4 regions of the Sporolactobacillus sp. BBK16-2 genome follow, and region 1 is predicted to be linked to each of the others. Evidence: riboswitches for the same ligand, from Rfam matches in the RefSeq annotation. Region 1 holds a riboswitch; each other region holds the start of a gene.

Region 1 (5,242 bases):
GTAATCTCCAGCTCAAGATATTCAGGTTGAAGACCGCTTGCTTCTAACGCGAAGCATACCCGTTTGACTAACGAATCATCATGAAATTGATTAAACGAGAGATTCACAGAAATGGGTACTTTGGGAGTACCGCGATCCTGCCACTTCTTCATTTGCCGGCAGGCCTCGTCAAGCACCCACCAGCCAATGTCACGAATTATTCCTGTTTCTTCAGCAACCGAAATAAAAGCGCTTGGGGGAACGATGCCGCGTTCCGGATGTTCCCACCGAACCAAAGCCTCTACACCAATCAGTGCGCCGGTACATGCGTCAACCTGAGGTTGGTAATATAACACAAATTGATGATTATATAATGCGGATTGCAATTCATTTTCCGTATTCAGCTTCATAAGCAGCTTCTGGTGAAGTTCATTATTATAAAAGAAAAAACTTTCTCTGCTGCTTTTCTTTGCCTCTCTTAGTGCTGCTTCCGCACTCGCCAATATTTGAATGCTCGAACGTCCATCATACGGAAATTGTGAGATGCCGATACTGAATGTTGCATAGATCTCTTTTCCGTCGATATGGTAGGGCTGTTCGGTTGTCCGCAATAATGTTTCGATGAGATGTGTCAAGCCGCGCTTATTCAAGCAGTCTCTGCAGATAATCATGAATTCATCACTGCTGATCCGATACAATTCTGCATTGAAGTCTTTAAGAGCTCCCTTCATTCTCCCGGATAAAGCGATCAACAGTTCATTTCCTATCTGTCGACCGAAAATTTCATTAATTATTTTTAATCGGTCGACATTTATTTTCAGTAATGAGAACGACCGATTGCTATTTTTATATCCTTTGACCAAATCGACAACCGATTCTTCAGCAACCAAATTATTGGGAAGCCCGGTCAGTGCATCATGATAGGCTCTGAAGCGAATAACCTCTTCTTTTTCAAGTTCACGTTCATGCTTCAGCTGCTGATAACGTTCCAGAATCAATTGCTGCTCTAGACTTAGAAATTTATCTAAAGATTCGGATAGAAATAAAGCTTGTTCAGGATGATTGACCTCATGTTCGACCGCTTCAATAAGCGCTCGACGGTACAAACTAAAAAGAGCAATTTGATTTGCAATGCTTAGCTCATGGTCAAGAAAAAAAACTGCATTTTGCTCGCAATGTACTAAAACGCTCCGATCAAGAGACCCGTTGAAAAGAAGCCGAGTTTGTTCTGCATACATATTTTTCAAGTATTCTTTTGTCTTTTGAGACGGAACCGTGCTCTTTATTTTATATAAATCGAGTACATGTTGGCTCATTTGATTGACAATGTTAACGTAATAATTCATAAGATATGGACGCATCCATTTCAACAGTTGCAGATCCAGTTTATGAATTTGTGCCAGTCGAATCCGTTTTAGAACAGAATGATCTGTGATCGATTGATCAGTGATCTGCTTCTCCACTTCCTTCAGCCATCTGTCTCGATTAAATTGCTCACTCATTTCGTATCCACCCTCATTGTGTCTTCGCTGCTGTTCGTTCATGTTTGAGAGACATACTCACTTTCTTTATCGTCACATGAAGTGAAAATGTGAATATGTTTTGCGTGCAGATCTTGCTGTTTTTAAACTATTTATAAATGATTCAATCCACTTGCGTTGTCGAAGTAAAGCATTGACGAATCCCAAATTCCATGTTAGTATTCAAATTAACTTAATTAAACTCTTATTAAGAGCGGCGGAGGGACTGGCCCTGTGAAGCCCGGCAACCTTTCATTTTATGAAAAGGTGCTAATTCCAGCAAGATTGGTATTTTAGAATCTTGGAAGATAAGAGGGTGCGGATGATAATTCAGGCCTCTCTAAAATAGAGAGGCCTTTTGTTTTTCCCCCTCGAAAAATTTGTTATGCAGATTACAGGAGGATGAAGACATGGGTAAAGTATTAAGTGCGAATCTCGGATACCCGAGAATCGGCGAAAAAAGAGAATGGAAAAAGGCACTTGAGCAATTTTGGGCCGGTAAAATTTCGAAAGAAACGTTTCTAGATACGGTTAAAACACTGCGCTTAAGCTATTTGAAAAAACAAAAAGACATTGGAGTTGATCTGATTCCCGTTGGAGATTTCAGCCTTTATGATCATGTCCTTGATACGGCTGTTCTTTTCGGTTTAATTCCCGACCGCTTTAAATCAAATGAAAAAGAACTATCGCTTGAAACATACTTCTCAATTGCTCGTGGAAACAAAAATTCAGAAGCATCGGAAATGACCAAATGGTTTAATACAAATTATCACTACATTGTTCCGGAAATCAGCAATGAAACCAAACCTTATCTGACGGAAAACCGCCTTCTTAATTTGTTTAATGAAGCAAAGAATGAGCTCGGTATCGTCGCCAAGCCCGTTATTGTCGGACCGGTGACGCTGTTAAAGCTGTCAAAGGGTTATGATCCAGATCATTTTAATACACTGCTTGACGCACTGCTTCCATTGTACGTACAGGTGTTTCAAGAACTGAAAGAAGCCGGGGCTGAATGGGTGCAGATCGATGAACCTATTCTTGTCAAGGAACAGAGCAAAGAAGATCTTGCTGCGTTCGCGAAAGCCTACCATTTTATTAAAAATGGTGTGCCTGAACTGAAGCTTCTTCTGCAAACCTACTTTGAGGCGATTGATGATTACGAAGCTGTCGTTCAATTGCCCGTTGACGGTATCGGTCTTGATTTTGTTTACGGCAAAGAAGAAAATTTGGCATCGATCAAAGCCTATGGATTCCCTGAAGGCAAGGTACTGGCTGCAGGCGTTGTAGACGGTCGAAATATTTGGAAGACAGATTTAAAGGCGACACTTACTGAACTGCAGACACTGCTCTCATCAGTTAAGTATCACGAGAATCTGTGGGTCACACCGTCATCAAGCCTGCTCCATGTACCGGTCACGATCTCAAATGAAACCAATCTTGATCCTGTGCTTCTGAACGGTCTTTCCTTCGCCGATGAAAAGTTGACCGAGGTCGTTTACCTTACGAAAGGGCTTAATGAAAGCGAAGCCGCCATCTATGGTGCCCTTCAGAAAAACAGTGCAGATCTGCAGACACTACAGCAATCCGAACACCGCAACAATAAAGAAGTTCAAAAAGAAATTGATCAATTAGACGAGGAACTGCCGTCACGCCCCGGCTCTTATAAACTTCGTCAGCAAGTGCAAGCCGATGCCTTCAATCTGCCACCACTGCCGACGACAACAATCGGGAGCTTCCCTCAGACGAAAGAAGTTCGTCAGGCCCGACGTAATTGGAGACGCGGCGAATGGTCCGAAGAACGCTATGAGCAATTTATTAAAGATGAAACGGCGAAATGGATCGAAATTCAGGAAGATCTCGGAATTGATGTCCTCGTCCATGGTGAATTCGAACGAAACGACATGGTTGAGTACTTCGGAGAAAAGCTGAACGGATTTGCCTTTACGCGTTTCGGATGGGTTCAGTCCTATGGCTCACGTTGTGTTAAACCACCGCTGATCTTCGGAGATGTATCATGGCAAGATCCAATGACGGTGAAGGAAAGCGCCTATGCTCAGTCACTGACAAATAAGCCGGTAAAAGGTATGCTTACCGGACCGGTCACGATCTACAACTGGTCGTTCGTCCGCGACGACATCAGTCAAGGAGCTGTTTTCAACCAAATCGCGCTCGCTTTAAAGAAAGAAGTGCACGCACTTGAAGAAGCGGATATCCGCATGATTCAAGTTGACGAACCAGCACTTCGAGAAGGTCTTCCGCTTAAGGAAGATAAGAAACCAGGCTATCTGCATGATGCCGTCTATTCATTCCGGCTGGCAACATCATTTGTTAATAATGACACACAAATTCATACGCATATGTGCTACTCGGAATTTGATGAAATCATCGACACCATCGACGCGCTGGATACCGATGTGATTTCAATTGAGGCAGCACGCAGCCATGGTGAAATCATTTCTGCCTTTGAAGATTTCGAATACAAAAAAGGCATCGGTCTAGGCGTCTATGACATTCACAGCCCACGTATCCCTAGCGTAGAAGAAATGAAGTCCTACGCAGAACGCGCGCTTAAGGTGCTTGATCCTAAAATCGTCTGGATCAACCCGGACTGCGGCCTCAAAACACGCCGTCCCGAAGAAACGATCCCCGCGCTTAAGAACATGGTGGAAGCAGCCAACGAGGTTCGCAAAGAACTCAGCAATACAGTAGGAAAATAAAAAGCTATAAATAATCAAAGAGGCTCACCTCAAAGTCGAAAAATGACTTTAGAGGGGGCCTCTTTTTTTACTTGCTAAAAATTAATCGTGACATACACAGGTTTGATCGTTCAGTCATTCACCAATTCTCCAATATAAACCAATCCATTTGAACGATGTCCATTCATTGTTGTATAGACGACCTTCTCGTACTCCAGACGTTCAAAAGAATCGCTCCATTCTTTCACACGCTCATCACTATGATGTCTCAAGACTGCACCATCTGAGAGTTCAAACACTCCATAGGTTTGATATTTATTCTCATAGTTCTTATAGCGGCATAAATTTCGTTCATCATTATTTAATAGGAAGTCATTAATATAAATGATACCGTTGGGCTTTAGAACCCTCTTTATCTCATCTAGAATGGCATCCTGTTCTTGACTTTTATAAACACAAGTAAGAACAGCAAATAATAGCACAGCATCAAAGGTATGATCTTCGAAAGGTAATTGACCGCTTGTAATTAAAGCGACGTTTAAATCATTGCTGCCATTTGATTGGGCACGTTTAACCATTGCTTCCGAGAAATCAACACCAAATAAATGAGTGAACTGATGCTCCTTTAACTCAAGCAAAGTTCTACCGTAACCACAACCATAGTCAAGTATCTTCGCGCCTTTATCTACATATTTAGAAAAAAGATCAATTTGAAATGGAGTCGTAAATTGTTTTTCGTCTGCAATACTGTTCCAATAGTCTTCTTGATTTAGCATGCTCTTCCTCCTTTTTCTATAATTTAAAAGAGCCCAACGGCTCTTTTTTTCTTACATATTATGACTGGAATCGCGAAGCTCGATTTTCGGATGCTTCTGCTGAAACCAGCGCAGAGAAAAGTCATTTTCAAAAATGATAACTGGGCGGTCCTTATAATCAGAAACGACCAGATTATTGGAATTACGACGAAGCGCATCTGCTTCCTCTCGATTAGCAATCCATTTCGCCACTTGATGCGGCATACGTTCAATATCAAGATCAACGCCGTAT
Region 2 (5,242 bases), 590 kb from region 1:
ATAGAACTGCGAAATCAGCGACGCTAATGCTATGATGAAAGCAAAAAAAGGTGATCTCATGAGTCGCAGTCCCATTAATATCAGCCTGCTTTCGCCGACACATCTGAAAATTGCCCAATGGCTGCAGCACAATGAATCAGCAGTTATGCTGTTGACTGAAAAAGAAATCGCTAAAGAATCAGGAGTGAGCATTGCCTCTGTTTCCCGTTTTTGGATGATGATTGGGTTTAAAAATTTGAAAGATTACAAGCGGAAATTAAGAGAAGATCTTGAAATTACGCCGGCAAAAAAAATGATGAACACCATTGACGATCTTGAACACACCAAATTACAGATTCATCATTTGAATAAGAGTGTCCAGCTCCTGCAGGTGACGTTGAATCATTTCAACAAGGCTTATTTCGAGCGTGCGGTTACTTTGATTCAGGAAGCGAAGAAGCTCTATATTTATGCTCCGGGACCATCGATCGGCCTTGCGGAATTGCTGAATTACCGGTTGGCTCGGTTTGGCGTAACGGTTGTTATCCTGCGCAAATGGGGGAGCGAGCTGCTCGAGGATTTGGTCCATATTGACAAAAACTGCGTCGTGTTGATTTTTGCTTTTTCACGAATATTAAAGGAAGGAGACGTGCTGCTGGATTATGGAGCATCAGCAGGCTATCGGACGATTGTCATTACCGATCAGCCGGTGCTTCGGACGCATCATGCCTTCGATGCTCTTTTGTTTGCGAGTCGAGGAGAAAAGGATGAATTTCATTCCATGATTGCAGCGACTTACCTAGTTGAGAATCTGATCTTGTCGCTCAGTGAGAAACAGCAAGACAAAAATATGCAGAGATTGGATCAATTGAGCGCTTTGAGAAAAAAGTATAAGGATGACTTGCCAAGATGAGTATGTAAAAAGTATTTGACACCCCTGAGGTATTCCACATATAATGATGTCAAAAGTATTTTACATAACGAGGTGTCTTGACATGTCGGATTTCATTAAAAGCTCACTGCTTGAATGGAGTGTATACGCTTTACTCGGACTTATCCTGTTTTTCGTGATTGATTGGCTGACCGGAGATGGGCTTGTTTTTTCAGGACGCACTCAGGATGAACGAAAGCAGATGATTAAAAGGAAATCAATTGTCAGCAGCTGGCTTGCGCTCTTAATGCTTTTTGCTGCTGATTTCGTGCGGGATTATTTTCACCTAGGAACTGTTTCTGGACTGTCCCTAAAATATCCGGCGGGGTTTTATTTAGTTGCGGCGCTTGCAAGCTATTTTATTTTTTACGCGTTTAACAGCTGGAAAATGAGAGCCTGAGGTTGGGAGCACGAAATTGTGAAAAATCAGATTCGCGAGCTGCGGGTTACATTAAAACTCTCGCAGGATGAACTCGCAAAAAAATGCAATGTATCAAGGCAGACAATTAACGCGATCGAAAACAATAAATACGATCCGACATTGAAGCTTGCGTTTCGCCTTGCGCATGTGCTGAATAAACGAGTGGACGAACTTTTTCTAAATGAATAAGGTCTTGAAAAAATAGGCGCACTAGTGTACACTAATCAACAACTGAATGAGACATTTTGATTCTTATCAAGAGAAGCCGAGGGACTGGCCCGATGACGCTTCAGCAACCGTCGCTGATTTACGAATGGCGACAAGGTGCTAATTCCAGCAGGCTGCGTGCGGCCTGAGGGATAAGAAGATACCGGCAAACCAAGCCTTCTTCTTATTGCGAAGAAGGCTTTTTATTTTACCTATTTTTGAATTGTATAAGCGACTCACGATCTATCTGGTGAACTTAAATGTATTTGTTTTGAAGGGAGAATGGCGACATGGCATCGTATAAGACAGAAACAAAATTAACACAAATCGGGAATGGTTTTGATGAATTGGGTGCAGTCAACGCGCCAATTTATCTATCTACCGCTTATAAACATGAAGGAATCGGCATCTCAAAAGGCTATGACTATACGCGCACGGGCAATCCGACACGATCTATTTTGGAGAAGGCAATTGCCGATATAGAAGGCGGTCAGGAGGGCTTTGCCTGCAGCTCAGGAATGAGCGCGATTCAGCTCGCTTTTTCATTATTCAGCTCGGGGGATCATATTATTGCTTCAAGAGATCTCTATGGCGGTACCTTCCGCTTTTTTGAGATTCTGAGTAAGCAGTACCATCTCTCATTCTCTTATTGGGACGGCGAAAATCTGGGTGAATTAGCTGATCTTGTCTGTCCGGAGACAAAAGCAATTTTCATTGAAACACCAACCAATCCGTTGATGCACGAGGTTGATCTATCGGCAATCGCAAAGATTACGAAAAAAAATGAATTGCTGCTTATCGTTGACAATACATTTTACACACCGATTCTGCAACGCCCGATTGAACAGGGAGCCGACATTGTCGTGCACAGTGCAACAAAATATTTGGCCGGACATAATGATGTGCTTGCAGGTCTTGTGATCTCAAATCGAACAAAAGTTACTGAGAAACTGCGACTCTATCATAATTCATGTGGCGTGGTTCTTGATCCGTTTGATTCGTGGCTTCTGATACGTGGCTTGAAAACGCTCGCCCTGCGTATGCGCCAGCATCAGGAGAACGCACGCAAGATTGTTGCCTATCTCGAGAAGCAGCCGCTTGTGACCAAGGTGCTTTATCCAGGCAAAGGCGGAATGGTCAGCTTTGAATTAACCGCGCCGGATTATGTCGAACCTTTTCTCAAATCGCTGCACTTGATCACCTTTGCCGAAAGTCTCGGTGGTGTTGAAAGTCTGATTACCTATCCGGCAACGCAGACTCATGCAGATATTCCCGAAGCTCTGCGTCTTGAATACGGCCTGTCTAATTCATTGCTTCGTCTTTCGACCGGTATTGAGCACCCGGACGATTTGATTAGCGATTTGAATCAAGCATTTCAGACGTTAAAAGAAGAGGTGACCGCACATGAGTGAATCGATTCATTTTTCTACCAAACTAATAAAAGAAACGGTTGCTGTCGATCCACAAACAGGGGCGGCAAATGTGCCTGTTTATTTATCATCAACCTTTCATCAAAAGGACTTTGATCATTATGGTAAGTATGACTATACACGGTCCGGAAATCCAACGCGTGAAGCACTTGAAGATGCGATTGCTGCCTTGGAAGGCGGCGTTCGCGGGTTTGCATTCGCGTCTGGAATGGCTGCGATTTCTACGGCATTTTTACTCCTTTCTGCGGGTGATCACGCCATTGTTCCGAAGAATGTGTATGGAGGTACCTTTCGGATTCTGACCCAGGTCCTCGGTCGTTTCGGAATTGATCATACGTTTGTCGACACAACAAACCTTGATGAGGTAGAGCAGGCAATCCGTCCAAATACAAAGGTGATCTACGTGGAAACACCGTCCAATCCGACGCTGGCCGTGACGGATATTCGAGCTGTTGTCAAACTAGCTAAAGCGCATCGATGTTTGACCTTCGTTGATAACACCTTCATGACTCCTGTATTCCAGCGACCGCTCGAACTTGGGGCGGATCTTGTCCTGCACAGTGCGACGAAGTTTATTTCCGGACACAGCGATGTCGTTGCCGGTCTTGCCGTTGCGCGCACGGAAGAGCTTGCAGATAAAGTCTATTTTCTCCAAAATGCGCTTGGTGCCGTTCTTGGTGTTCAGGATTCCTGGCTGCTCCTCAGGGGTCTGAAAACCCTTGACGTCCGTATTCGCAAATCAGCGGATTCGGCGCAGCGTGTCGCCGAATTTTTCACGACGCAATCGGAAGTCCGCAACGTATTTTATCCAGGTCTGTCTGATCACCCCGGATCCAAACTCCACGCTGAGCAGGCAGCTTCAGGCGGCGCGGTTCTGTCGTTTGAGTTGGAAGACGAGGCAGCCGCGCGCACCTTTGTCAATCATGTAAAGCTGCCCGTATTCGCAGTCAGTCTCGGTGCGGTGGAATCGATTCTCTCGTATCCGCCGAAAATGTCGCATGCAGAGTTGAATGAGGAAGAGCGTGAAAAGGCAGGCATCGGAAGCGGACTTTTGCGCTTATCAGTAGGCCTTGAGGATGCTGAAGATCTTATTCGCGATTTCAGTAATGCACTTGATTTTGTGCGAAATCATGAGAAGGTGACCGTAAGGAGCGTAGATTAATGAAGCAATCGATTCGTGATGAATTAAAAAAACGAATATTGATCGGTGACGGCGCGATGGGCACGCTGCTTTACTCGTATGGAATTGACCGATGTTTTGAGGAACTCAATGTCTCTCAGGCTGAAGAAGTGAAGCATGTTCATGAAGCGTATATTAATGCAGGCGCCGATGTGATCCAGACGAATACCTATGGAGCAAATCAAATCAAGCTCGATCGATATGGACTGAAGCATGAGGTCACTGTTTTTAATCGCGCGGCGGTGAAGCTGGCTAAGGAAGCGGCAAAACCGGAAACCTATGTACTTGGCACAATCGGCGGTATTCGCGGGTTCCAAAAGCAATCACTGGCTATTGAAGACATTCGCGCAGGATTCAGTGAACAAGCATATGCATTGCTTGATGAAGGTGTCGACGGACTATTACTTGAGACTTATTACGACTTTGATGAACTTCGGGAAATGCTGAAGATTGCACGCAAGATGACCGATCAGCCGATCATTACGCATGTGTCGATGCAGGAGCCGGGCGTATTGTTAAATGGAATGGCACTTTCAGAAGCGTTAAGGGAACTGGAAGCACTCGGCGCAGACGTTGTAGGCACGAACTGCAGGCTTGGTCCATTCCATATGATTGAAGCGCTGCGCGGCATTCCGCTGCCGAAAAAAGCATTTCTTTCTGCATATCCGAACAGCAGTCTTCCTGATTACCGCGAAGGCAAGCTGCATTATGAAAATGAGCCTGAGTATTTCAGAAAATATGCGGCCGATTTTCGTAATGAAGGCGTTCGGCTGCTCGGCGGCTGCTGCGGCACGACACCGGTGCAGATCCAAGCCTTCAAACAAGGCATTGCAGAGCTTGAACCCCTAGAGTCGAAAAGGGTTGCAGAACGGCCTGAAGTTATTAAAGTGAGCGGCCATGATGCGGTTCCCGATTCGCCGCTTTATAAAAAGGTCATGAGCGGACGATCCATATTTGTTGAATTTGATACCCCGCGTCACTTGAATACCGATCACTTTTTTAAAGGAGTCAAAGCACTTGAGGAGGCGGGAGCAGACGCGATTACAATGGCCGACAACTCGCTTGCCTCGCCGCGAATCAGCAATGCTGCAGTC
Region 3 (5,242 bases), 320 kb from region 1:
GGCGGTGGTCGAATTATCGCCGCAGCACATATTTATGGATCAAGCTTTGATGAATTTCGAACCCTGTTTCCTAAATTCGGGATTGTTTTTGACTTCCTCGATGATATTAATGACCTAGAATGTGTTGAAGCAGTGATCAAAGAGGATACGAAAGCAATTTTTGCAGAAAGCGTCACGAATCCGGATACAACGGTGACGAACGTAGAGGCACTGGCAAAACTGGCTCATCGACATGGTATTCCACTGGTTATTGACAATACGTTTCCGACCCCGTATCTCTTTAACCCAATCCGATATGGTGCGGACATCGTCGTCTATTCATCGACAAAAGGAATCAGCGGACACGGAGAAGTTGTTTCAGGATTAATTGTTGACGCTGGAACCTTTGATTATGGGAACGGCAAGTTTAAACAATTTGAGGAAAAAGAATTTGTTCTGGGGAATGAAGACGAGCATGTGGAGCGGAGCTTTATTGAGGCGTTTGGTTCGAACGCATTTGCAGCACGGATCAGGGTTAAGTACCTTCGCTTGCTCGGTGCTGTATTGAGCCCTTTTGAAGCTTATTTAGTTCTCTTAGGTATTGAAACATTGTCCGAACGGCTAGCTAAGCAAGTGAACAGTGCGAAGAAGATTGCCCGGTACCTTGCAGACAATCCCCATGTTAAAGCAGTACACTATTCTGGATTGGCAGAGCATCCGCAGCACGAATTGGTGAACCGATACTTTCCACATGGAGTTGGGGCAATTTTTGCGTTTGAGATTGAAGGAACCGAAGCACAGGCAAAAAAGGTTCTGAGTTCTGTGAAAATTTTCAGCTATTTGCCAAATGTGGGAGATGCGCGTTCATTAATTGTTAATCCCGGCCGAACCACGCATCGCGAAATTCCTTCATTAAATCGTGAAAAAACCGGGCTGAGCAACACGCTGATTCGCCTCTCGATCGGACTGGAAGATGCGGATGACCTGATTGACGATCTGGATCAGGCGATCCACAAAGCATATGAATAAGAATGGGGTGGGGAAAATGGATTTAGGAAAAATCGTCAGAGGCGGTCCAAGTCAGTATCTGTGTACAGAGGATGCCATCAGCCAACTGGATGAACTTGTTTCTCCTTTTTCGTCTGTTCATATTGTTACGGGTGAACAATCATTTTCAGCTTTTCAGAAGGTCTATAAAAAAGAAGTCAAGTGGCCGGTTCATCGCTATGACGGAACATCCAGTCATGAAGATATGGACCGTTTGACGAGTGAGATCGGAAAAGCAGACCTGATCATCGGGATCGGCGGCGGACGTGTATTAGATACGGCTAAGGGTGTCAATCATCGGCTTCGTTCTCAATACATCTGTATCCCAACGGTTCTTGGCACTTGTTCTGCGTACACGCCGCTTGCCATCATCTATAATCAGCAGCACGAGCATATCGGCCGCGATCATTTTCAAGAATCCGCTTATGCGGTACTGGTCGATTTGTCTCTGCTGATTGAATCTCCGAAAGACTACTACATTGCCGGTATAGGGGATACGTTAGCGAAATGGTATGAGGCGGAAGCGATACCGAAAGATGTGAGCCAGCAGATCGATCCCTTTGTATCACTGGGACTCACTGCGGCCCTGCAAACGAAAAAACTGCTGCTCCGGTATTCGGAGGAAGCAGTGGTAAGCCTGGAACACCATCAGCTCAGCCCTGCTTTCCGTATTGTATCGGATGTGATTGTCGGTCTTTCCGGAACAGTTGGCAGCTTTGCTCGAGATTATGGCCGTGCATCCGGCGCTCATGCAGTCCATAATGCAATGAGCAAGATTCCGGAGACGAGCCGTTATCAACATGGGGTAAAGGTTGCGTACGGTTTACTTGTACTACTCGCGACCTTGGGGCAGGATGCTGAAGTTCGGAAATTGCTGCCTTTTTACAAACGAGTGGGTCTGAGTTATTCGCTGAGTCAGTTCAAACTTCAGGATATAGATAAAACTAAAGAAATTCTTGCCAGAGAATGTCAAACGGAGCTTGGCTTCCGTTTTGTCTTCAAAAATTTTGATCAGGCGTTTATCCTGAATGCTTTGAACCGGGTGGAAACGTTGGTGAACGAAAGCGGAAGTGAAGGCCAGGCAACCGGTGAATTCGACTACAAGGCAGATGAATCGAAAGTATGAGCAGATTTGCAAATGATGGTAAGACCTTTCAATCCATATTCGAAGAGCTGCACCAGAACCCGGAGCTGTCGTTGCATGAATATGAGACAACAAAAAGAATTAAAAACTGGCTGCAGGGTCAATCAGTTACGTTGCGAGAGACCAGCCTGCCGACCGGCGTCTTTGCCGAAATTTCAGGTGATCTGAACGGTCCTGCTGTTGGGCTTCGCGCGGATATTGATGCCTTGCCGATTCATGAACAAACTGACTTACCCTATCAATCACAAAATGAAGGTGTGATGCACGCCTGCGGTCATGATTTTCATACGACCGCTTTGCTCTGGGCCGCTGCTTTGCTGAAACAGAATCAGGAGCATCTTCCCGGCACCGTTCGTTTGATTTTTCAACCTGCAGAAGAAACCGGACACGGTGGACTCAAGGTGGTCAAAGACGGTCAGCTCAAAGGACTGGATGCGGTCGTTGGTATTCACAACAAACCAGATTTGCCGGTGGGAACCATTGGAATCAAGGCAGGACCTTTAATGGCGGCTTGCGACAAATTTAAAATTACGTTTAATGGAATCGGCGGTCATGCGGCGATTCCCGAGCGGACCCGAGATCCGATTGTAGCGGCTTCATCGTTCGTTCAAACAGCGCAAACGATCGTCAGCCGAAACATTTCGCCAAAGCATGAAGCGGTCGTGAGCATTACCAGTATTCACGGCGGTGACGTGTGGAATGTGCTGCCTGGAAAGGTCGAACTGCTCGGAACAGTACGCACTTTTTACGATCAGGATCGTGATTTGATCATTGATCGCTTTGCCGCAATCGCCGACGGACTTCAACAGGCGTTCAACGTACAGATTGCTGTGGAATGGGGCCAAGGGACGCCATCCGTATTTAATGAAGAAAAAATAGCTCGAATTATTCGAGAAGCAAATGAAAATGAAGTGCGGGTGGTGACACCTGAAGTTTCGGTGGCCGGGGATGATTTTTCCTGCTTCCAACGCGAGGTACCCGGTGTATTCGCATTTGTAGGATCGAACGGACCCGAAGATTGGCATCATCCTGCGTTTCGGGTTGACCCTAAAGGGATCCGCGTTGCCGCAGAATTCTATTATCGCTCTGCGGTTGCCGTTTTGAAAGCATTAAAGCATGCAAACGTATGATAGAGTCATCGTATTTATGATCAGAATTCATTAGCGGATCTTTTAAATAGTGAGTACAGGAATAAATAATCGACCATACTATACCTAATATAAATTATTGAAAAATGCTTATCCAGAGAGGCGGAGGGAATGGCCCTGCGAAACCTCAGCAACCGGCTGATTGCGGTACGGTGCTAATTCCTAAAGCAGAATCATTGCTTGGAGATAAGTTGAGAGCAGCATAAAGAAAAGCCTGATTTCTCTTCTTATCACTGTGGGAAGAGAACAATTGGGCTTTTTATCTTTTTATAGGGAGATGCGGCACGATGAGCAGTGCACTGAGAAAGATGGTGGAAGACAGACGCGAACAATTAATTGAACAGCTGATTGCACATCGAGTTTATAAGAAAGACGGAAGGCATCTATTTGAATTATCTTTGTCAGAACTGGAACATGAATACAAGCAGGTACAGGCAAGCAGTTCATCGATGCATAATCGAGATTTGGCGTAAGCGCCGCTTTTTAGTGACAGAGCTTGGTGTTGCGGAGGCGATCGTACAGAAATTTGCACTGTATCATACGAAAGCAGCAGCTGTACTTGATAATAGCCAGATCAAAGGCAAGTTCAAGGAGTTTATTTCCGAGAGCAACAGCGGCAATATATTCAGAGTCTATAAGAATGTTAATAAAAGAACATTGGGTTTTGAATAATTATCATTGAGAATGGGGAATTGTTGAAATATACTGGAATCGGACATATACCACTGATAAGGACAAAGAGGAACGAGGGGGCACAATCAAAAAATGAATGGTGAACTGCTTCAGGTATGCAGAATTGTTGCAAGTGCAAAAAAAGCGCTAAAAGAGAACAAGAAAATCATATTTGAATCGTTCAAATATGAGGATTCCATTACTTTTCAGCTTATTGAAAAGAAGTCATGGTTTGGGAAAAAGCCTTTTAAAGCTAGTAATGTAGCAGAATGGTTTGATGAATGTTGTAAACGCGGGTTAGAAGATATAAAATGCTTAACGCCGATGCAGGTAGAAGACAGAAATCTGCTTGGATTTTCAAACTCAAGACAAAACATTTTTGTCTGCTTTTATAAAAGTGGTCATGTAACTTACAATACAGTGCATTGGGACTTCCAGAAAGAAAGGCACGCCTGGACAATCACCTATACAGAACACCGCTGGGATAATCCACCTCAAGAGAAGCCGGAATTTTACGATAATACAGCAGACTTGGTAAACGTTTTAAATGAAATTGAGAAATTCGCGCACTTCATTGAATGTGACCATTTTGCAAATTTATTTCATGAGGCTGCCCTTGCTGCAGAAGGGGAATCTACGAAAGAAATGAAACTGCTCATTGATATGCCGAAGAAGAATTTGAATCTTTTTAAAGCAGCAAGTACCGCTGATGTTTTTGGTGCTATGGGCTCATGGAATGATTCTCCGCCATACATGGCTCATGAAAAAAATGTAGACGAACAATATGAACATTTATCTGCGGAATTATTTAGACAGTTATGTTTAGCGACTCTCTATGCGGTGAATGAATGGTAATATTCTTCATGATCATCTGACACCTTTTTTAATCCTCTTATGAAATCCATTTATTTGTGCTTTGTAACTTTACCAATCGAATCGCTTAATTAAACTGAGTTAGCAAATGATAAGTGTGCATCGCCCAAACAGCTTTTTACAGTTTCTGATGCAGCATATTTCTGAGTGCTTTTCCATATTTCCCGTGCAGGGCCAGAATATATAGAACAACACCCAATGGAAGCAGTGCGGCATATTGTATGAAATGAAGCAGTAAGCCTGCCGAAAGCGCCGCGCTCTGCTGAATGCCTAGTCCGGCAAGACCGATAATGACTCCGTATTCGAAAAGACCCACGGAACCGGGTGAGGCAGGTATAAACCCAATAAGGTTTGTTGTGGCAAAAACGGCCAGCGACAT
Region 4 (5,242 bases), 660 kb from region 1:
ATTATAGATAAAGAAAAAGCGGCAGTCAAACGGGATGAACAAAAATCGTTTGTGCCGACCGCTTTATTAATTTTTCTTCAATTTTCTCGCAATGACATTACCCAGTGATTGGATAATCTGAACAATGACAATCAAGATAATAATAACCGCGTACATTACATCCGGTTGGAATCGCACATAGCCGAACTGGTACGCCAAGTCACCAAGTCCTCCGGCACCGACAAATCCGGCCATCGCTGTTTCGCCGATCAATCCGATCACCGCAATCGTTAGACCGAGAATGATCGATGAACGTGCTTCACGAATAATGACATGCCAGATAATTTTCGGGGTGGAAATACCCATGGACTGATACGCTTCAATGATGCCTTTGCTGACCTCAAGCATTGCTGTTTCCAAAAGTCGAGCAATGTACGGTGCACATGCAACGACGAGCGGAACAATAACACCTTTCACACCAATCGTCGTACCAACCAATGTCTTCGTAAACGGAAGCAGGAAGAAGAGCAGGATAATGAACGGAATCGATCGAATGACGTTAATTAATGAGTTCACGATCGTGAAAACCGCAACATTGTCCCATTGTCCGCCTTTCCGTGTCAGAACAAGCAGCACGCCAAGCGGCAGCCCGATCAGAATTGAAAAGGCGAGTGAAATCAGCGTCATCTGTGTGGTCTGGATGAACCCTTCCCAAATTGCGCTGCCCCATTCATTGATAAAGTCTGCCATTAGTCCTTCACCTCTTCCACAAGAACATCCTGATCCCGAAGAAAGCCGATCGCCGTCTCAATTTTTGCCTTATCGCCTTTCAAATGGACGAGCAGCTTGCCGACCGACTGATTCTTCAATTGATCAATGCCGCCGGCAATAATACTTGGCAAGACATCATACTGCTTAGCAAGTGTCGCTAGTACCGGATCCTTCGATGATTCTCCTAAGAAGGTCAGTTTGACCAATCGGCCCGATTTAAGTAAATCGTTCTTCACCGAGTCCGGAATCTGAAACTTGGATTCCGTGCTGATGAATTGCTTGGTCATCGGCTGCTGCGGTTGCGTAAACACATCGACAACCGAACCTTGTTCCACAATTCTGCCGTCTTCCATAACGGCCACACGATCACAAATACGCTGAATAACGTTCAGCTCATGAGTGATCAGGAAAATAGTAATGCCCAGTTCCTTATTGACCTTGAGCAATAATTCAAGAATTGCCTCGGTTGTATTCGGATCCAGTGCACTCGTTGCCTCATCGCTGAGCAGCACTTCCGGTTCATGAGCGAGCGCGCGGGCAATGGCCACACGCTGTTTTTGGCCTCCGGATAATTGGCTCGGAAAAGCACTCTGCCGATCTGACAATCCGACAATCTCTAAGTACTTTTCGGTGCGCTTCTTAATTTCTTCTTTCGGCACGCCTTCCAATTTTAGCGGCGTTGCAACATTGTCATAGACATTCGCTGTCTCAAGCAAATTGTAACCTTGAAAAATCATACCGATTTTACGTCTTAATTGCCGCAAGCCTTTTTTATTCAGCTCCAAAACATCCTGATCATCGACAAACACCTGCCCGTTTGTTGGCCGCTCAAGCAGGTTTACACAACGGATCAGTGTACTCTTTCCGGCACCGCTGAAACCGATAACACCAAAAATTTCACCTTTGTTTACCTCAAGGGAAACGTCCTTCAAGGCCTCAATCTTGTTCTTTCCAACACGAAACGTTTTTGACACATGCTGTAATTTAATCAAGATGCTTCCTCCTTACCAAGCAGGAACTACGGAACCGCCAAACTGTTTCTTAATGTATGCTTTGACTTCCTTCGATTGATAGTATTTCTTCAGCTGCTTGACTACTTTATCATTCTTATTATCGGTACGGACAACAAAATAGTTAGGGTACGGGTTGTTTTCAAGCGGTTCATGGAAAATAGAATCCTTCAACACTGTAAGACCTGCGCCCATCGCAAAGTTGGTATTAATTGCGGATGCAGTAACTTCACCAAGTTGTGCCGGAAGCTGTGCGGCATCCAATTCGATAATCTTCAGATGTTTGGGATTGCTGACCACGTCGCGTTTCGTTGATGTAATCCCAGCACCCTTCTTCAGTTTAATAACGCCGGCCTTCTCAAATAATTGCAAAGCGCGGAGCTCGTTAGCCGGGTCATTCGGTACTGCAATCTTGTCGCCGTCTTTCAAATCTTTAAGACTTTTAATTTTTTTCGAGTAGATCCCCATTGGAAAGGCCACGGTTTTGAACACATCAGTAATTTTATAGTTTTTATTTTTAATCTGATCCTTGAGGAATGGGAGCGTCTGGTAGCTGTTCGCATCCAGATCTTTATCGTTCAGTGCAATATTCGGCTGATTGTAATCGTTGAATACTTTCAATTTAATTGTCAATCCGTCTTTTTTCGCCAACTTAACGACTTGTTCCATTACTTGTTGGTGAGGACCGCCGGTCACACCGACCGTAATTTCCTTTTCACTCAATTCCTTTGAAGAACTATTGCCGCAAGCGGCCAAAACAAAAATTAAAGAAAATGCTAAAAACGCTGAGATAACTGCAGTAATCTTTTTCAATGTTTGCTTCCTCCTGTTTGTATATAAGAATACTCTGATTTCTAACCGAAGGCTTTTCCAATCATCCAGTTTTCCTAATTTATGAAGAGCTCGGAACTAATAAAGGCTTCCCTCGAGAAGAGAGAAGCCTGATCCGTTCATATCTTCTCTTATCTCTCAAAATCCAAATGGATTCTGCAGGAATTGGCACCTAAATTTTCATTTGGTTGCCGGGTTTCATCGGGCCAGTCCCTCCGCCGCTCTGGATAAGAAGTATTCAATTGGTTAGTGATACGATTGTACCGCGAAATCGCGAATGTGTCAAAACTTTGTCGTTAAGTTCCATATAGTTCCACAAACAAGCTGCTATTCTTAATTACTTAGCCGATTCAACGGTTGTCGCGTAACCTTTTGGGTGGCTGCTGTGCCAAGCCCAGGCATCGGCAAGTATTTCAGGAATGTTCGTGTGTTTCGGGTTCCAACCAAGCACACGCTTTGCCTTTTCAGGGGAAGCGATCAGCGTGCTCGGATCTCCCGCACGTCTTGGAGCCAGTTCAGCAGGAATAGCCTCTCCGGTAACTTTTCTTGCCGCCTCAATAATTTCCTTAACCGAAAATCCTTCACTTGAGCCAAGGTTGAATACATCACTCTTGCCGCCGTCAAACAGATAGCGAAGTGCCAGGCGATGTGCGGCGATCAGATCCTCAATGTGCACATAATCACGGACGCAGGTCCCATCTTTGGTTGCATAATCATCGCCGAAAATGGAGATATGGTCACGCTCACCGGCAGCAACCTGGAGAACAATCGGAATTAAGTGTGTTTCCGGATGGTGATCCTCCCCAATTGATCCGCCTTTACTTGCGCCGGCAACATTGAAGTAACGAAGGGCAACAAATCGCATGCCATACGCACGATCACACCATTTCATCATCTTTTCCATTGTAAGCTTGGTTTCGCCGTATGGATTGGTCGGCTGCGTCGGCATGTCTTCGGTAATCGGAACAACTTCCGGTTCGCCGTATGTTGCCGCAGTTGAAGAAAATACGATGTGTTTCACGTTATTATCGTTCATAACTTCCAAAAGAATTTGCATCCCGTAGACATTATTATTGAAATACTTCAGCGGCTTCTCAACCGATTCGCCGACTAAAGAATTGGCGGCAAAATGAATGACGCCTTTAATATTTTCTTTCTTAAATACAGAATCCAAGAACGTCTTGTCGCGAATATCTCCTTGATAAAATTTTGCGTTCGGATGAAGTGCATCCTTATGACCGGTCTGCAAGTTGTCGACAACAACCACATCCTCGCCGGCATCGATGAGTTGATAAACCGCGTGCGAACCAATGTATCCGGCGCCGCCCAATACTAAAATAGCCATAAAAAACCCCTTCTCATTGTCTTCTTTTGTCTACCATTTTCCACCTTATTGAAAAGCTTGACAAGCCCTATTCATCCGCATTTTTGAATTGAATCATCACTGACGTCTTTAATGCCCGCTCAAGATGTTTTTTATGTCTTTGTGCAGCTTGTTCTTCAAAATAGGCATCATCATGATAATAGGCAGTCAACTGAAGCTGCTTTTTCTTCGTCTGTTTGAGCGTTAATCGATTGACGACATGCAATTTTGTACGATCGAAATCATGTGCGAGACGCAACACAGCGCCGAGTGTCTCATACAGTTTCATGTCTTCTTTGGTTGCCATTTGCTGGAACGACTTGGCAAAGTCGCTGAGATTCGACCGATTCTTAAACGAAGCGATCAGCGCTACAGCCAGGCGGTCGCGGTGGCTGATCCCATTAATGTTCATATTAGTCAGTAAATAAAAGGTTTGTGCACTGCTGGATTCATTATTTATAAATTCCCCTAAATAAGCAAGATCCGCGCTATGCGAAAGCAACCAGGCAATGCGTTCCTCTGAATCGTCTCCTTTGAATAAATCCAATATGCCATCCAAGATTTGAAACGCTAATTTCTTCACATACGCAGTATGACGGCTGTCCAAATTAAAATTGCGCCGCAGCTGCCGCAGGCTTTCATTCAAAACATACGGGATACGCTCTTCATTCCTTTGTTTGAGCACCCATTCATAGAATACGCCTTCGCGCAACCCCTCTCCGCTCAACATAAACCTGTCTCCGCGATTCAGTTTCACAAGCAGATTAATAACCGCCGATGCAGGCAAAATAATATCCGACCGGTCTTTTGAGAGTCCGTCCATACTCTCACGTTCCTCAAGTGTCATCGAAGCCAATTTCTCTTTCAACTGATTTAGACGCTCACGCGGAATTGTATATTGATGGAGCCCCACCAATGGGTAATGTTCCTGGATCTGGTCAATACGCGCTAAATTTCTGGCGGTTCCCCCTATACCAATAATAGGAAGCTCATTGCCGCACAACCACTCAAGCGATGCGAATTCTTTCTTTATATAAGCCTCTAGTCGGTCTCCTGCATATGGATCATTGTCTTTGTAGAAGGTCTGGTACAGAGTGACAGCACCAAATGAAAAGGAGTGAGAATGGATCAGCCGGCGTCTCCTGAACATGGTAACCTCCGTACTGCCTCCACCAATATCAATCGTGATCCCGTTCTCTACATAAGTTGAATTAACGACTGCGAAATAGCCGTAATAGGCTTCCTTCATCCCTGAAAGAAGTCGAACATTGAGCCCGGTTTCATCGTA

The links. A riboswitch is a leader RNA that binds a small molecule or an ion and turns the genes downstream of it on or off. The one in region 1 is predicted to bind S-adenosylmethionine.
Region 2: another riboswitch for S-adenosylmethionine. It lies ahead of AC6F33_RS15425 (PLP-dependent transferase); the one in region 1 lies ahead of metE (5-methyltetrahydropteroyltriglutamate--homocysteine S-methyltransferase).
Region 3: another riboswitch for S-adenosylmethionine. It lies ahead of AC6F33_RS13995 (Fur-regulated basic protein FbpA); the one in region 1 lies ahead of metE (5-methyltetrahydropteroyltriglutamate--homocysteine S-methyltransferase).
Region 4: another riboswitch for S-adenosylmethionine. It lies ahead of AC6F33_RS15740 (MetQ/NlpA family ABC transporter substrate-binding protein); the one in region 1 lies ahead of metE (5-methyltetrahydropteroyltriglutamate--homocysteine S-methyltransferase).

Annotation. Positions count from the first base shown of each region.
Region 1 is NZ_CM187611.1:2,508,553-2,513,794, forward strand. Features, by position in the region: gene AC6F33_RS12475 (putative bifunctional diguanylate cyclase/phosphodiesterase) at 1-1,481, opposite strand, end outside; SAM riboswitch class I at 1,702-1,814, shown strand; gene metE (5-methyltetrahydropteroyltriglutamate--homocysteine S-methyltransferase) at 1,910-4,216, shown strand; gene AC6F33_RS12485 (class I SAM-dependent methyltransferase) at 4,327-4,971, opposite strand; gene AC6F33_RS12490 (peptide chain release factor 3) at 5,023-5,242, opposite strand, start outside.
Region 2 is NZ_CM187611.1:3,095,493-3,100,734, reverse strand. Features, by position in the region: gene AC6F33_RS15440 (MurR/RpiR family transcriptional regulator) at 59-892, shown strand; gene AC6F33_RS15435 (hypothetical protein) at 975-1,310, shown strand; gene AC6F33_RS15430 (helix-turn-helix transcriptional regulator) at 1,326-1,520, shown strand; SAM riboswitch class I at 1,581-1,697, shown strand; gene AC6F33_RS15425 (PLP-dependent transferase) at 1,829-2,950, shown strand; gene metC (cystathionine beta-lyase) at 2,943-4,130, shown strand; gene AC6F33_RS15415 (bifunctional homocysteine S-methyltransferase/methylenetetrahydrofolate reductase) at 4,130-5,242, shown strand, end outside.
Region 3 is NZ_CM187611.1:2,823,947-2,829,188, reverse strand. Features, by position in the region: gene AC6F33_RS14010 (O-acetylhomoserine aminocarboxypropyltransferase/cysteine synthase family protein) at 1-1,008, shown strand, start outside; gene AC6F33_RS14005 (iron-containing alcohol dehydrogenase family protein) at 1,025-2,152, shown strand; gene AC6F33_RS14000 (amidohydrolase) at 2,149-3,300, shown strand; SAM riboswitch class I at 3,406-3,511, shown strand; gene AC6F33_RS13995 (Fur-regulated basic protein FbpA) at 3,606-3,791, shown strand; gene AC6F33_RS13990 (DUF4180 domain-containing protein) at 3,733-3,990, shown strand; gene AC6F33_RS13985 (hypothetical protein) at 4,084-4,845, shown strand; gene AC6F33_RS13980 (lysylphosphatidylglycerol synthase domain-containing protein) at 4,982-5,242, opposite strand, start outside.
Region 4 is NZ_CM187611.1:3,166,098-3,171,339, forward strand. Features, by position in the region: gene AC6F33_RS15730 (methionine ABC transporter permease) at 67-729, opposite strand; gene AC6F33_RS15735 (methionine ABC transporter ATP-binding protein) at 729-1,742, opposite strand; gene AC6F33_RS15740 (MetQ/NlpA family ABC transporter substrate-binding protein) at 1,755-2,573, opposite strand; SAM riboswitch class I at 2,720-2,825, opposite strand; gene galE (UDP-glucose 4-epimerase GalE) at 2,929-3,936, opposite strand; gene AC6F33_RS15750 (Ppx/GppA phosphatase family protein) at 4,004-5,242, opposite strand, start outside.